DNA from 3 places in the Streptomyces sp. JLSY215 genome. Region 1 is predicted to be linked to each of the others. Evidence: riboswitches for the same ligand, from Rfam matches in the RefSeq annotation. Region 1 holds a riboswitch; each other region holds the start of a gene.

Region 1 (4,645 bases):
GATGTGGAGGTCCTTGATGTGATCGACCACTGCTTGGGACACGGGGATGGTGCGCTCGTAGGAGAGGTTCCCCTGAGCGTCCGCCTTGGGCATGCGGTCGACGGCGAGCCCGCTGGCCGGGCCGGTGTCTCCTTCGGTGGTGAGCGAGATGTTGATATCGCCGTAATGCACCGTGGCTTCGGTGTTGTTGATGATCCCGTCGCCGTCCGTGTCGGCGCTTGCGTCCGGGCACTGGAAGTCATGGCCGTCGGTGGAGCCATGGAGGTGCTGTGCGTGTGGCTGGCCCGGCACAAGCCCCTCCGACTCGATCTTCACGGTCAGCCGGGTGCCGTTGAGACTGAGCATTGCCGTGCCCTTGCCCTGAGAGTGGTTCAGCTGATCCAGGTTGATCTGGTACGCCTTGTCCCCGGCCGTGGCCGGAGCGGCGGCGGCACCCGAGAGGACCAGGGCGGCGGGCAGGGCAAGGAGGGCGGCGAGGCGAGCGGTGCGCTGGGATGTCACGATCGTTCGTTCCCTTCCGGCGGTGTCCCGTCCGGGATCGCCGTGGTCTCGTTCGAAAGGCCCGTACGACGACGCTTCTCACGGCTGGGGGCCGCTTGTTGTTGTCCGGGCGCAGGTAGTCCGTAGTACGACGCCCGCCGATGCCGCGCTCAGCACACCGCTCGATGTGGCGCCTCGTCTAAATTCGACGGATTCTCTTGACAGGCGCATCTCTCATATGCGGCACACAGGATCCGTTCTCGCGCGGCGCCGCGGTGGCCGCAGACGGTCGTGTCCGAGGCGGGTGTCTTCACTCGTCGTCCATGAGGCAGAGGTCGCGAGGCTGCTGTACGTCGAGGGGATGCTGCGAGGCGCGAGGCCGCCCCCGACCCCGTGCGCGGCGATGGTGATGGTGGTGGTGATGGCGATTGATGCCTGGACCTCGTCGGCATCCCACCAGGTCCGTCCGGACTCGTTTTGTCATCCCACAGGTCGGGCACGCTTTGACAAGCGTGGCCGAGATCTGACTAACTTGCGCCGCAGATCGGTCATGAGTGTCAGCGACAAGCCCTGGCTTGCTGACCGGCAACCCTCGCGCCGCGGTGGGGTGCCCCAGGTGACGACCGGACCGGAAGACCTTCGGTAAGCGCGAGCCCCCATGGGCCGGAACAGTGACGGTGACGGAATGTACGCAGCTTCGGGGACAGCCGCATGGCGGCGCCGTGGCTGCCTGCTGCTGTGCGCGAACCGGTCGGTCGATCTGCTGCGCGTCAACAGCGCTCTGTGTACCGGCACCTGCCGTGCGTTCCGCCAAGGCTGAAGGCTGACGGTCTTCTGAATCTCTGACGCCACCGCTGTCGCGGTGTGCGTCCTCCTTGCCCGAGCCCCGTTCCGCGCGTCCCCGTGCGCGACGTCACGCAGAGCCCATCGACCCGGCGCACCGTGCCGTTGCGGCATCCGTGGTCCGGGCTGTCCGAATTCGCTGGAGTCCTCCATGAGTGAATCCCCTGGCGCTGCGGTACCCCTCGCCTCAGCGCCTCCTGCCGAGGAGACCGCTGAGCCCCCCGGCCTCTCCTCCCCGCCTCGTACTGCTCGTACCGCACGTCCTGCCGAGGCCGAACGGCCGGGCGACGGCACCGCACCGCGGCCGCCGGCGGCGCAGCGGGTGCTGCCGCTGCGCAGGCCAGGCCGCTGGATCGCCACGGCGATCGTGCTGGTGCTGGTCGCCCAGATCGCCCACGGCCTGGTGACCAACCCCTTCTATCAGTGGGACCGGTTCCAGTACTGGTTCCTGCGCCCGGCGATCCTCGATGGCCTGCTCATCACCCTCAAGGTGACGGCGTACAGTGCCGTGCTCGGTCTGCTCGGCGGCATCCTGGTCGCCCTGGGCAGGCTCTCCCCGAGCCCGGTGCTGCGGGCGGTTGCCTGGACCTACACATGGCTGTTCCGCTCGGTTCCGCTGATCGTGGTGCTGCTGTTCCTCTACAACTTCAGTGCGCTGTACAAGACGCTGAGCCTCGGGGTTCCGTTCGGGCCCGCCTTCTTCACCTTCGACGAGTCCCGGCTCGCCACCGACATCGTCGTGGCGGTCGCCGGACTCACCCTGAACGAGGCGGCCTACGCGTCCGAGGTGGTGCGGAGCGGCATCCTCGCGGTCGACCAGGGGCAGCACGAGGCTGCGTTGGCGCTCGGCCTGCCGAAGAGCTACCAGTTCACGAGGATCGTCTTTCCGCAGGCCCTGCGCTCCATCACTCCGAACTACGTGAATCTGCTGATCAATCTGATCAAGAGCACCTCGCTCGTCTTCTACGTGTCGCTGCTCGATCTGTTCGGCTCGGCGCAGAGCATGGGCAGCACCTACCCGGGTGACATCGTCCCGCTGCTGCTCGTCGCCACCGTCTGGTACCTGATCCTCACGAGCGCGGTCTCCATCGTCCAGTTCTACGTCGAGCGGTACTTCGCCAGGGGCGCGACGCGCACGCTTCCCCCGACGCCGTTGCAGAAGTTGCGGGCAGGTCTGCGTGATCTGCGCGCCCGAGCCCGGAGGGAGGCCGCGATATGACCACCGAGACCACTGAGACCACTGAGACCGGGACCGGGACCGTCGAGATTCGACCGGCCGCGGTCGAGGTCCACGACGTGCACAAGTGGTACGGCGCCCACCGGGTACTGGACGGCGTCGAGTTGACCGTACGACCCGGCGAGGTCACCGTGATCCTCGGGCCCTCCGGGTCCGGCAAGTCCACCCTGCTGCGGGTGATCAACCACCTGGAGAAACCGGAGGTCGGTTACGTCAGCGTGAACGGTGAGCCGATCGGCGTACGCCGGCACGGCGAGCGGCTCAAGGAGCTGAGCGAACGGGTCATCCTGGGGCAGCGCAGCCGGATCGGCTTCGTCTTCCAGAACTTCAACCTCTTCCCGCACCTGACCGCGCTGGACAACGTGGCTGCCGCTCCCGTGGCCACCGGGAAGCTGACCAAGCCCAGGGCCCAGGAGCTGGCCCGCGAACTGCTCGGCCGGGTGGGCCTGGCCGACAAGGTCGGCGCCTATCCGCGGCAGCTGTCCGGCGGGCAGCAGCAGCGGGTGGCCATCGCCCGCGCCCTCGCCCTGCGGCCGGGGGTCATCCTCTTCGACGAACCCACCTCCGCGCTCGATCCCGAACTCGTCGGCGATGTATTGGCCGTCATCAAGGACCTGGCCACCAGCGGCACCACCCTCATCATCGTCACCCACGAGATCGGCTTCGCCCGTGAGGTGGCCGACCGGGTCGTCTTCATGGATGAGGGCCGGATCGTCGAACAGGGGCTGCCCACCGCGGTGTTGGACCACCCGAAACACGAGCGGACCAGGGACTTCCTGAGCAAGGTGCTCTGATCTCGCCGTCCGACCCGCTGCCCGCGGCCCGTCCGGGCTCGCCCTCCCACACACCACCGAAGACCCTCCACACCACCCCCCGCACCGCCCAAGCCCCCCACACCGCCGAAGAACAAGCGACGCGCCCTCACCACCACTCACCGAACCAAGGACAGCCAGCTATGCGCACCCTCAACCTCAGCAGCAGACTCCTCCGCAGCCTCTCCGCGGGCACCGCCGTCGTTACCCTCGCCACTGGCCTCGCCGCCTGCGGGGGCAACAGCGACGCGGCCGGCAAGTCCGACAGCAAGGAGTCCGGGACGGTGACCGTGGGGGCCCATTCCAACGGGGCCGCCAAGGAGACCGTGCTCAAGGTGTCCGAGGTCAAGTCCATCAGCGCCGAACTGCCGAAGCCCATCGCCAAGAAGGGCAAGCTGGTCATCGGCGTCGGCGCCCTGCCCGCCGGTTCCGTACCGCTGAACTTCATTGGCGACGACCAGAAGACGCTCACCGGATCCGAGCCGGACTTCGGCCGACTGGTGGCCGCCGTCCTCGGCCTCGAGCCCGAGGTGAAGAACCTCACCTGGGAGAACCTGTTCGTCGGCGTCGACAGCGGCAAGGTCGACGCGGCCTTCTCCAACGTCACCGACACCGAGGAGCGCAAGAAGAAGTACGAGTTCGCCACCTACCGACAGGACAACCTGGGGTTCGAGGTGCTCAAGAAGAGCACCTGGACCTTCGACGGCGACTACCGGAGCCTGGCCGGCAAGACGGTCTCGGTGGGCCGGGGCACCAACCAGGAGAAGGTCCTGCTGGAGTGGAAGGCGAAGCTGAAGAAGGAGGGCAAGGACCTCACCGTCAAGTACTACCCGGACAACAACAGCGTCTATCTGGCGCTGAACAGCGGGAAGATCGACGCCTACTTCGGCCCCAACCCCGCCATCGCCTACCACACCACCCACACGGCGAATACCCCCAACGCGACCCGTAGCGCCGGCAAGTTCTCCGGCGCGGGCGTCAAGCTCCAGGGGCTGATCGCCGCGACCTCGAAGAAGGACAGCGGGCTGGCCGAGCCGGTCTCCGAGGCGATCAACTACCTGATCAAGCACGGTCAGTACGCCAAGTGGCTGGCGGCCTGGAACCTCTCCAACGAGGCCGTCAGCACCTCCAAGGTCAACCCGCCCGGCCTGCCGCTCGACAACTCCTGATCAACGCTCATAGGGCTGCTGCCGCCCGGGACTCCGGCGCCCCGCCGGAGTCCCGGGCGCCCCGACCCGCCATGTGTGAAGGAAATCCACGGATGCCACGGAAC
Region 2 (4,645 bases), 3.3 Mb from region 1:
ACGCGCCCGCTCCCCGGGAGAGGACCAGCGCACAGCCCCGCTCGGAGACCACCGGCACTTCCTTCGCGACCAGATTCATGCCGTCGCGGATCGGATTGACCAGGGCCACATCGGCGAGCCGGTAGGCGGCCAGCGACCGCGCGAAGTCGTCCTTCACATGCAGCACGACCGGCTGCCAACCGTCCGTCCCGTACTCGGCATTGATCTCCTCTGCCAGCCGCCCCACCGTCGCGGTGTAGTCGCGATAGACGGCCAGGTCCTGCCGCGAGGGATAGGCGAACGCGAGGTGCACCACCCGCTCGCGCCACTCGGGGCGGTCGGCGAGCAGCCGGCGGTAGGCGAGCAGACCGCGCACGATGTTCTTCGACAGCTCGGTGCGGTCGACCCGGACGATGGTCTTCCGGTCCGTCCCGCCGATCTGCTCGCGCAGTGCCGCCAGCCGCTCCTCGACATCGGGGCGGTGCGCCCGCTCGCGCAGGAACTCCGCGTCGGCGCCGAGACCGTGCACCCCGATATGGGTCTTGCGCGGCTTGAGCCATGTCGAGATGAGATACGGGTCCTCGTCGCGCGGCCAGTACGCGTCGCATTCCGACCCCAGCGCCCACTGGCAGCAGCCCATGAAGGCCCGTGCCCAGTGCTGGGTCAGGAAATTCGCCCGGTCCGCGCCGAGGATGCCCGTCACCAGCTTCTGCTGGATGTCGTCGGGCAGCATCGCGAAGTACTCCGCGGGCGCCCACGGCGTGTGCGAGAAATGCGCGATCCGCAGGTCGGGGCGGCTTTCGCGGAGCATCCCGGGCACCAGCGCCAGGTGATAGTCCTGCACGAGGACGGCGGCCCCGGGCGCCGCGGCCTCGGCCAGCGCGTCCGCGAAGGCCGCGTTGTACGTTTCGTACGACGCCCACTGCGCACGGAATTCCGTATCGAATGCCGGCTCCAGCGGAGTCTGATACAGCATGTGGTGGACGAACCACAGCACGGAATTGGCAATTCCGTTGTAGGCATCGGCATACACATCCGCCGGAATATCCAGCATCCGGACCCGCTGCCCGCCCGTGTCCGCCGGATCCAGGTCGCCGCCCGTCCGCCGCACGGCCTCCCGGTCGCCCTTCCCGAGCGCCGCACACACCCACACCGCATCGGTGTCCGGACCGATGGCGGACAGCCCCGACACCAGCCCCCCGCCGCCCCGCTTGGCGGTCAGCGCACCGCCTTCACCGACGGCGTAGGACACCGGACCGCGATTGGACGCGACGAGAACGTCGGCACCTGGCGGGACCGCACTGCGCTCGGAGACCGTCTCGGAGACCATGTCGCGACATTAACCAGCTACCGATCCGCGCAAACGTACGGAATTCAGCCGAGGGAACCCGCAGCCGTTTCAGGCCGCCCGCCGCTCCGCGTACTCCGGGATCTCCGCCATCGGGGGCCGCTCCTCGGTGTCCACATCCGTGGTGCGCGCCACGAAGCCGTTCTCGCCGCGGTCGAACTGGGTGAGACGGGGCCGGATCAGATGGCCGCGGGTGAGACGGAGCTGGGCGGTGCGGTAGATCGCGGCGGCCATCCGGCCGAGGGCCTGGCCGTCCTGGTGGCGGTGCTTGCGGACGCCGACGTCCACCTGGGCGAGGGCGTCCAGGCCGACGGTGTGCAGGGCGTCGACCAGAAGGCCGAGCTCGACGCCGTAGCCGACCGGGAAGGGCAGCCGTTCCAGGAGGGAGCGCCGGACCGCGTACTCGCCGCCCAGGGGCTGGACGAAGCCGGCCAGCTGCGGCCAGTGGAGATTGAGCAGGGGGCGGGCGACCAGCTCCGTGACCCGGCCGCCCTGGCCCGCTCCGGAACCCTCGCCGCCGGTCTCCAGGGGACGGTCGTACATCGCCTTGACGAAGTGGACATCGGCGTCGGTCAGCAGCGGCCCGACGATGCCGGAGACGAAGGTCGAGGAGAATTCGCGCAGGTCGGCGTCGATGAAGCAGACGATGTCGCCCGTGGTGGCGAGCAGGGACCGCCACAGGACCTCACCCTTGCCGGGGACGGCCGGCAGGCGGGGCAGGACGCTGTCCCGGTGGACCACCTTGGCCCCGGCCGCCGCCGCGACCTCGGCCGTCCGGTCCCTGGACCCCGAGTCCAGCACCACCAGCTCGTCGACCAGGGGAACGGTGCCGGTCATCAGGTCCGCGCGGATCGCCGCGACGATCGCGCCGACGGTGGCTTCCTCGTCGAGTGCGGGCAGCACTACGCTGACCGTCCGGCCCGTCTGGCGCTTGGCCTCCACCAGCCGCCCGAGCGGGCGGTCGGCCGCGGACCAGGAGCGGCTGCTGAGCCAGCGCTCCACCTCTTCCAGCACGTCTACGACTCCTCGGTGGCCGCCGGACCAATGGCCCGTGGGTGATCCATTGTGATCCATCTCGCGGTTCGGACGACTATCTCAACTGTCAGCGCCTTCGGTTACAGTCTTGAACAACGCGGATGACCGTCGCATGCCGGGGTCACCGCCACAAAAGCCTGGGTTTCGGCCCAGCGCCATACCGCTCATCCAGAGGGGCAGAGGGATACGGCCCGTTGAAGCCCCGGCAACCCTCCAGCCGGTCTCCGCCGCAGCAGCGCGCGCGAGGCTCCCGGCTAGGGAAGGTGCCAAATCCGTCTCGTGGCGAGATGCGTCGCGAGGAAGATGAGGAGAAAGGGCCTCGCCTCCATGGCTGTGCAAGTCACCGAAACCGCCACCACCTCCACTGTCGCTCTGGGTCCGGCCGTCGGCCTCTCCTGCCGCGAGTGCGGACAGCGCTTCGACCTCGGTCCGATCTTCGCGTGCCAGGAATGTTTCGGGCCGCTCGAAGTGGCGTACGACCTCCCGAGCGGCGATCCCGAGGGCCTGAAGAAGCGGATCGAGGCCGGACCGAACAACATCTGGCGCTACGCCCCGCTGCTGCCCGTCCCCGCCGACGTCGCCGACAAGCCGAACCTCAATCCCGGCTTCACCAAGCTCGTCAAGGCCGACCGCCTCGCCGCCGAGCTGGGCGTCACGGGCGGCCTGTACGTCAAGGACGACTCCGGCAACCCGACGCACTCCTTCAAGGACCGTGTCGTCGCGATCGCCGTCGAGGCCGCCCGCGCCTTCGGTTTCACCACCCTCTCCTGCTCCTCCACCGGCAACCTCGCGGGCGCGGTCGGCGCCGCGGCCCGCCGGGCGGGCCTGAAGTCCTGCGTCTTCATCCCGCACGACCTGGAGGCCGGCAAGGTCGTCATGGCCGCGGTCTACGGCGGCGACCTGGTCGGCATCGAGGGCAATTACGACGACGTCAACCGCTTCTGCTCGGAGCTCATCGGCGACCCGCTCGGCGAGGGCTGGGGCTTCGTCAACGTCAACCTGCGCCCCTACTACGGCGAGGGTTCCAAGACGCTGGCGTACGAGATCTGCGAGCAGCTCGGCTGGCAGCTCCCGGACCAGATCGTCATTCCGATCGCCTCCGGCTCCCAGCTCACGAAGATCGACAAGGGTCTGAAGGAGCTGATCGCCCTCGGCCTGGTCGAGGACAAGCCGTACAAGATCTTCGGCGCCCAGGCGGAGGGCTGCTCGCCGGTGTCGGCGGCCTTCAAGGCCGGGCACGACGTCGTACGCCCCCAGAAGCCGAACACCATCGCCAAGTCGCTGGCCATCGGCAACCCGGCCGACGGGCCGTACGTGCTCGACATCGCGCGCCGTACGGGCGGTGCGGTGGAGGATGTCAACGACGAGCAGGTCGTGGACGCCATCAAGCTGCTGGCGCGGACGGAAGGGATCTTCGCGGAGACCGCGGGCGGCGTGACCGTCGGCGTCACCAAGAAGCTCATCGAGGACGGTCTGCTCGACCCGGCCCTGACCACCGTCATCCTCAACACCGGCGACGGCCTCAAGACTCTGGACGCCGTCGCATCCGGGCCCACGGCCACCATCCGGCCCGACCTGGACGCGTTCCGCGCGGCCGGCCTGGCCGGCTGAGCCCCGGACCCGTACCCCCGAAACCGCACCCCGCAGTCGCTGGAAGGCAGAACCATGAGCGTGAAGGTCCGCATCCCCACCATCCTCCGCACGTACACCAACGGTGAGGCCGAGGTCGTCGCCGAGGGCGCGACCCTCTCCGAGGTGATCGCCGACCTGGAGAAGAACCACACCGGGATCGCGGCCCGTGTGCTGGACGACGCGGGCAAGCTGCGCCGGTTCGTGAACGTCTACGTCAACGACGACGACGTCCGCTTCGAGCAGGGCCTGGAGACGCCGACGCCGGACGGCGCGGGCGTCTCCATCATTCCTGCGGTGGCCGGAGGCTGCTGACCCCTTCTGTCGGCCCCCGTTCCTCACCGGGATCTGATTTGCGCCATCTCTTGGTCTGAGTGGCGAGAATTGCCCCATCCGCCTAAAAGCGGATGGGGCAATTCCATGTCGCGAAAGGCGATACCATGGGGGCGATCTTCTTCGTATGAGCCCTCGTACAACCCGCGTACGACCCTCGTACAACTCCGCGCGCGTGCCCAACGCATATGTGATCGCGATGAGTTGTGCCCGAAGTGTGTGCAGCATTTGTCGGATACGTGAGCTATGCCCGGCCCGACTTGCCCCGGCGTAACGCGACTTCACCGCATAATTACCGATTCTTCGGCCCCGGAATTCTCG
Region 3 (4,645 bases), 6.0 Mb from region 1:
TTCCTGGAGGCCGCGAGCGGCTTCGGTGAGCCCGTCGGCCCGAGCTTCTGGGAGCGCGGATGAGTAACGAGACAAGCGCGACCACACCGCGCCGTGGCCAGGCGCCACGGGGTGAACGGATCGCCGACTGGGCGGACGGCCGGCTGGGTATCTACAGCCTCGCCAAGTCCAACATGCGCAAGATCTTCCCGGACCACTGGTCCTTCATGCTGGGTGAGGTCGCGCTCTACAGCTTCATCATCATCATCCTGACCGGTGTCTATCTGACGCTGTTCTTCCACCCGAGCATGGCCGAGGTGACCTATCACGGTCCCTACGTGCCGATGCAGGGCATCCGGATGACCCAGGCCTTCGAGTCGACGCTGAACATCAGCTTCGACGTCCGCGGCGGCCTGCTCATCCGCCAGATCCACCACTGGGCGGCGCTGGTCTTCCTCGCCGCGATGATGGTGCACATGATGCGGGTGTTCTTCACCGGCGCCTTCCGCAAGCCGCGCGAGGTCAACTGGCTGTTCGGCTTCCTGCTGTTCGTGCTGGGCATGTTCACCGGCTTCACCGGCTACTCGCTCCCCGACGACCTGCTCTCCGGCACCGGCGTGCGGTTCATCGAGGGCGTCATCCTGGCGATCCCGCTGGTCGGCTCGTACCTGCAGATGTTCATCTTCGGCGGCGAGTTCCCCGGGCACGACATCATCGCGCGGTTCTTCACGGTGCACGTCCTGCTGCTGCCGGGCATCATGCTCGGCCTGCTGGTGGCGCACCTGATCCTGGTCTTCTACCACAAGCACACGCAGTTCCCGGGTGCCGGCAAGACCAACAACAACGTCGTCGGCATGCCGCTGCTGCCGGTCTACATGGCCAAGGCCGGAGGCTTCTTCTTCCTGGTCTTCGGTGTGATCTCGGTGATCGCAGCGATCGCCAGCATCAACCCCGTCTGGGCCATAGGGCCGTACCGGCCGGACCAGGTCTCCACTGGTGCGCAGCCGGACTGGTACATGGGCTTCGCCGAGGGTCTGGTCCGTGTCATGCCGGGCTGGGAGTGGAACTTCTGGGGCCACACCGTCAACTTCGGTGTGCTGATCCCGATCGTGATCTTCCCGCTGGTCCTGGTCGCCATCGCGGTCTACCCGTTCGTCGAGTCCTGGGTCCGCGGCGACAAGCGCGAGCACCACATCCTGGACCGCCCGCGCAACGTGCCCACCCGCACCGGCTTCGGTGTGGCCTGGCTCGTCGCGTACTTCGTGATGCTCATCGGTGGCGGCAACGACCTGTGGGCGACGCACTTCCACCTGTCGCTCAACTCGCTCACCTGGTTCGTCCGGATCGGCTTCTTCGTCCTTCCGGTGCTGGCCTTCATCGCCACCAAGCGGATCTGCCTGGGTCTGCAGCGGCGCGACAAGGACAAGGTGCTGCACGGCCGCGAGTCGGGCATCATCAAGCGCCTGCCGCACGGTGAGTTCATCGAGGTCCACGAGCCGCTCGGCCAGGAGCAGCTGCACGTGCTCACCCAGCACGAGCAGCCCGAGCCGCTGGAGCTGGGCCCGGAGGTCGACGAGAACGGCGTCCGCCGCAAGATCTCCCGGTCGCAGAAGCTGCGTGCCAAGCTCTCCAAGACCTACTACGGCGAGGACAACGTCATCCCCAAGCCGACGGTCGAGGAGTACAAGGAGATCACCAGCGGCCACGGCCACCACTGATCACCACGGCGCCGTGAGGCGCACGCAGCAACGCCACCCAGAGGGCCCCGTCCGAGCATCGGACGGGGCCCTCCGGCGTGTCCCAGGGGTCGATAGGGTGAGGTCACAGGCAGTAGACAGACCAGGAGTGTGGACCATGAACGTTGTGACCCCGGTTGGCGGCGACAGCGTGGCGGCCCACACCTGGCCGGGCATCCTCAACGCCCTGCTGGACGGCCGCGACCTCGCCGCCGACGACACCGCCTGGGTGATGGACAAGATCATGCGGGGCGAGGCCAGCGACGCCCAGATCGCCGGGTTCGCGGTGGCGCTGCGGGCCAAGGGCGAAACCGTCGCCGAGATCTCCGGGCTCGTACGCACCATGTACGCGCACGCCCGGCTGATCGAGGTGCCCGGCCCCAGCGTGGACATCGTCGGCACCGGCGGCGACGGCGCCAAGACCGTCAACATCTCCACGATGTCCTCGATCGTGGTGGCCGGCACCGGCGCCAAGGTCGTCAAGCACGGCAGCCGCGCGGCCTCCTCGGCCAGCGGCGCCTCCGACGTCCTGGAGAAGCTCGGCGTCAATCTGGACCTCACCCCCAAGCGGGTCGCCGAGGTCGCCGAGGAAGCGGGCATCACCTTCTGCTTCGCGGTGAAGTTCCACCCCTCGCTGCGCCATGTCGCCAACGCCCGGGGCCAGCTCGGCATCCGTACGACCTTCAACGTGCTGGGCCCGCTGACCAACCCCGCCAAGGTCCGCGCCCAGGCGACCGGCGTCGCGGACGCCCGGATGGCGCCGATCCTGGCCGGGGTGCTCGCCGAGCGCGGCTCGTCGGCCCTGGTGTTCCGCGGCGACGACGGCCTGGACGAGCTGACCACCACCGCCACCTCCCGGGTGTGGGTCGTCCGGGACGGCGCGGTGCACGAGGAGCCCTTCGACCCCCGGGACGTCGGCATCGACCTCGTCCCGGTCGAGGCGCTGCGCGGCGCGGACGCCTCGTACAACGCCGATGTGGCCCGCCGGCTGCTCGACGGCGAGCGGGGCCCGGTGCGCGATGCGGTGCTGCTGAACGCCGCCGCGGCGCTGGTGGCCCTGGAGCCGTCCGAGGCGCCGCTGGCGGAGCGGATCCGGGCCGGGATCGCCAAGGCCGCCGAGGCCATCGACTCGGGCGAGGCCAAGCGGGTGCTGGAGCGCTGGGTGGCGGCCAGCAACAGATGAGCGCCCGGTGACCCTGGGTGTGACGCAAGGCCCTGTCCGTTATCCGGACCGGGCCTTGCGCCATTCCGTGCCTGTGGCATCATTCTCGGCAGGTCACGAGTGACAGCGACACAGGCCCCGGCCCGCTGTCCGGCAACCCTCCGTCCGTGGCGGGGTGCCCCGGGTGATGACCAGGCCGCAGGCAGCGAGGTCTGCGGCAAGCGCGGATCCCTCGCCAGGGATCCTGGTCCTCGAGGGAGCCCCTTCCGTGATGAAGCGAATGCGATAGGGCCGTCGGCCCCTTTCCCGCACCCCTTTTCCTTTTCCACCGCGGCGCCGTTCCGCGCGCTGTGACGCGCCCGCCCGCGGTGAATTCGCTTACCTCTTACGGGAGTTCGCCATGTCTGTTTCCGCCGTTGCCGCCGACCGTTCCGTTTGTGCCCCACTGCCGGTTCTGGGCCGGGATGTCACCGTGCCGCTCGTGACCGGCGGCGAGGTCGACTACGCCGCACTGGACTACGCCGCCAGCGCCCCGGCCCTGCAGCGGGTCTGGGACGACGTGGCCGCCTACGCCCCGTACTACGGCAGCGTGCACCGCGGCGCCGGATACCTCTCGCAGCTGTCCACCGACCTCTTCGAGAACAGCCGCCGGACCATCTCCGACTTCCTCGGCTGCCGCGCCGACGACCAGGTGGTCTTCACCCGCTCCACCACCGACTCGCTCAACCTCCTCGCGGCCGCGCTCCCGCAGAACACCCGGGTGTTCGTCTTCGAGACCGAGCACCACGCCTCGCTGCTGCCCTGGGAGCAGCGCGCGGACACCCCCGTGACGTACCTGAACGCGCCGCGTACGCCGCGGGAGGCGGTGGACACCCTGGAGAAGGCGCTGGCCGAGCGCAAGCCTCACCGCTCCGCGCTGGTGTGCGTCACCGGCGCCTCGAACGTGACCGGTGAGCTCTGGCCGGTGCGGGAGCTGGCGGCCGCCGCGCACGCCCACGGCGCCCGGATCGTCCTCGACGCCGCGCAGCTGGCCCCGCACCACCCCGTCGACATCGCCGAGCTGGACGTCGACTGGGTCGCCTTCTCCGGGCACAAGCTGTACGCGCCGTTCGGCGCCGGCGTGCTGGCCGGCCGCGCGGACTGGCTGCAGGACGCGGACCCGTACCTGGCGGGCGGCGGCGCCAGCCGCAAGGTCTCGCGGCGTACGGACGGCGGGGTGGACGTCGAATGGCACACCACCGCCGCCCGGCACGAGGCCGGCTCGCCGAACGTCATCGGCGCCTACTCCATCGCCTCCGCCTGCCAGGCACTGACCGAGGCCGGTTTCGACGCCCTGGTCGCCCGCGAGCAGGCGCTGGTCGCCCGCGTCCGGGCGGGCCTGGCCGAGGTCCCCGAGGTCAAGGTCCTCTCCCTCTTCGGCGACGACGCCCCGCGCGTGGGCGTCATCTCCTTCGTCGTCGAGGGCTGGAACAGCTCGCACTTCGCGGCCGCCCTGTCGGCGGAGTACGGCATCGGGGTCCGTGACGGCCTGTTCTGCGCCCACCCCCTCGTCCGCACCCTGCTGGGCAGCGACCCGCAGGACCCGGGCGAGTGCGGCGCCCCCGAGGCGGCCCCCGGCGAGCGCTCCCTGAACGCCATCCGCGTGAGCTTCGGCGCAGGCACCCCCGACGAGCACATCGACCGCTTCGTCCACGCGGTCAAGGAACTGGTGGCAGACGGCGCGCGGTGGAACTACCACACGGAGGACGGCCGTTGCGTGCCCGCGCGG

The links. Region 1 has a riboswitch for S-adenosylmethionine ahead of AC5677_RS37060 (amino acid ABC transporter permease). Riboswitches for the same ligand answer to the same signal wherever they lie in the genome.
Region 2: linked by a shared signal. The riboswitch ahead of thrC (threonine synthase) and the one ahead of AC5677_RS37060 (amino acid ABC transporter permease) in region 1 are both predicted to bind S-adenosylmethionine.
Region 3: linked by a shared signal. The riboswitch ahead of AC5677_RS10935 (aminotransferase class V-fold PLP-dependent enzyme) and the one ahead of AC5677_RS37060 (amino acid ABC transporter permease) in region 1 are both predicted to bind S-adenosylmethionine.

Annotation. Positions count from the first base shown of each region.
Region 1 is NZ_CM185022.1:8,408,527-8,413,171, reverse strand. It holds gene AC5677_RS37065 (GVDTG sorting domain-containing protein) at 1-501, opposite strand, end outside; SAM riboswitch class IV at 1,027-1,135, shown strand; gene AC5677_RS37060 (amino acid ABC transporter permease) at 1,475-2,542, shown strand; gene AC5677_RS37055 (amino acid ABC transporter ATP-binding protein) at 2,539-3,354, shown strand; gene AC5677_RS37050 (ABC transporter substrate-binding protein) at 3,516-4,541, shown strand.
Region 2 is NZ_CM185022.1:5,120,369-5,125,013, forward strand. It holds gene AC5677_RS23065 (alpha,alpha-trehalose-phosphate synthase (UDP-forming)) at 1-1,309, opposite strand, end outside; gene AC5677_RS23070 (glucosyl-3-phosphoglycerate synthase) at 1,379-2,341, opposite strand; SAM riboswitch class I at 2,524-2,672, shown strand; gene thrC (threonine synthase) at 2,690-3,973, shown strand; gene AC5677_RS23080 (MoaD/ThiS family protein) at 4,028-4,306, shown strand.
Region 3 is NZ_CM185022.1:2,440,380-2,445,024, reverse strand. It holds gene qcrA (cytochrome bc1 complex Rieske iron-sulfur subunit) at 1-63, shown strand, start outside; gene qcrB (cytochrome bc1 complex cytochrome b subunit) at 60-1,697, shown strand; gene trpD (anthranilate phosphoribosyltransferase) at 1,834-2,898, shown strand; SAM riboswitch class IV at 2,990-3,107, shown strand; gene AC5677_RS10935 (aminotransferase class V-fold PLP-dependent enzyme) at 3,278-4,645, shown strand, end outside.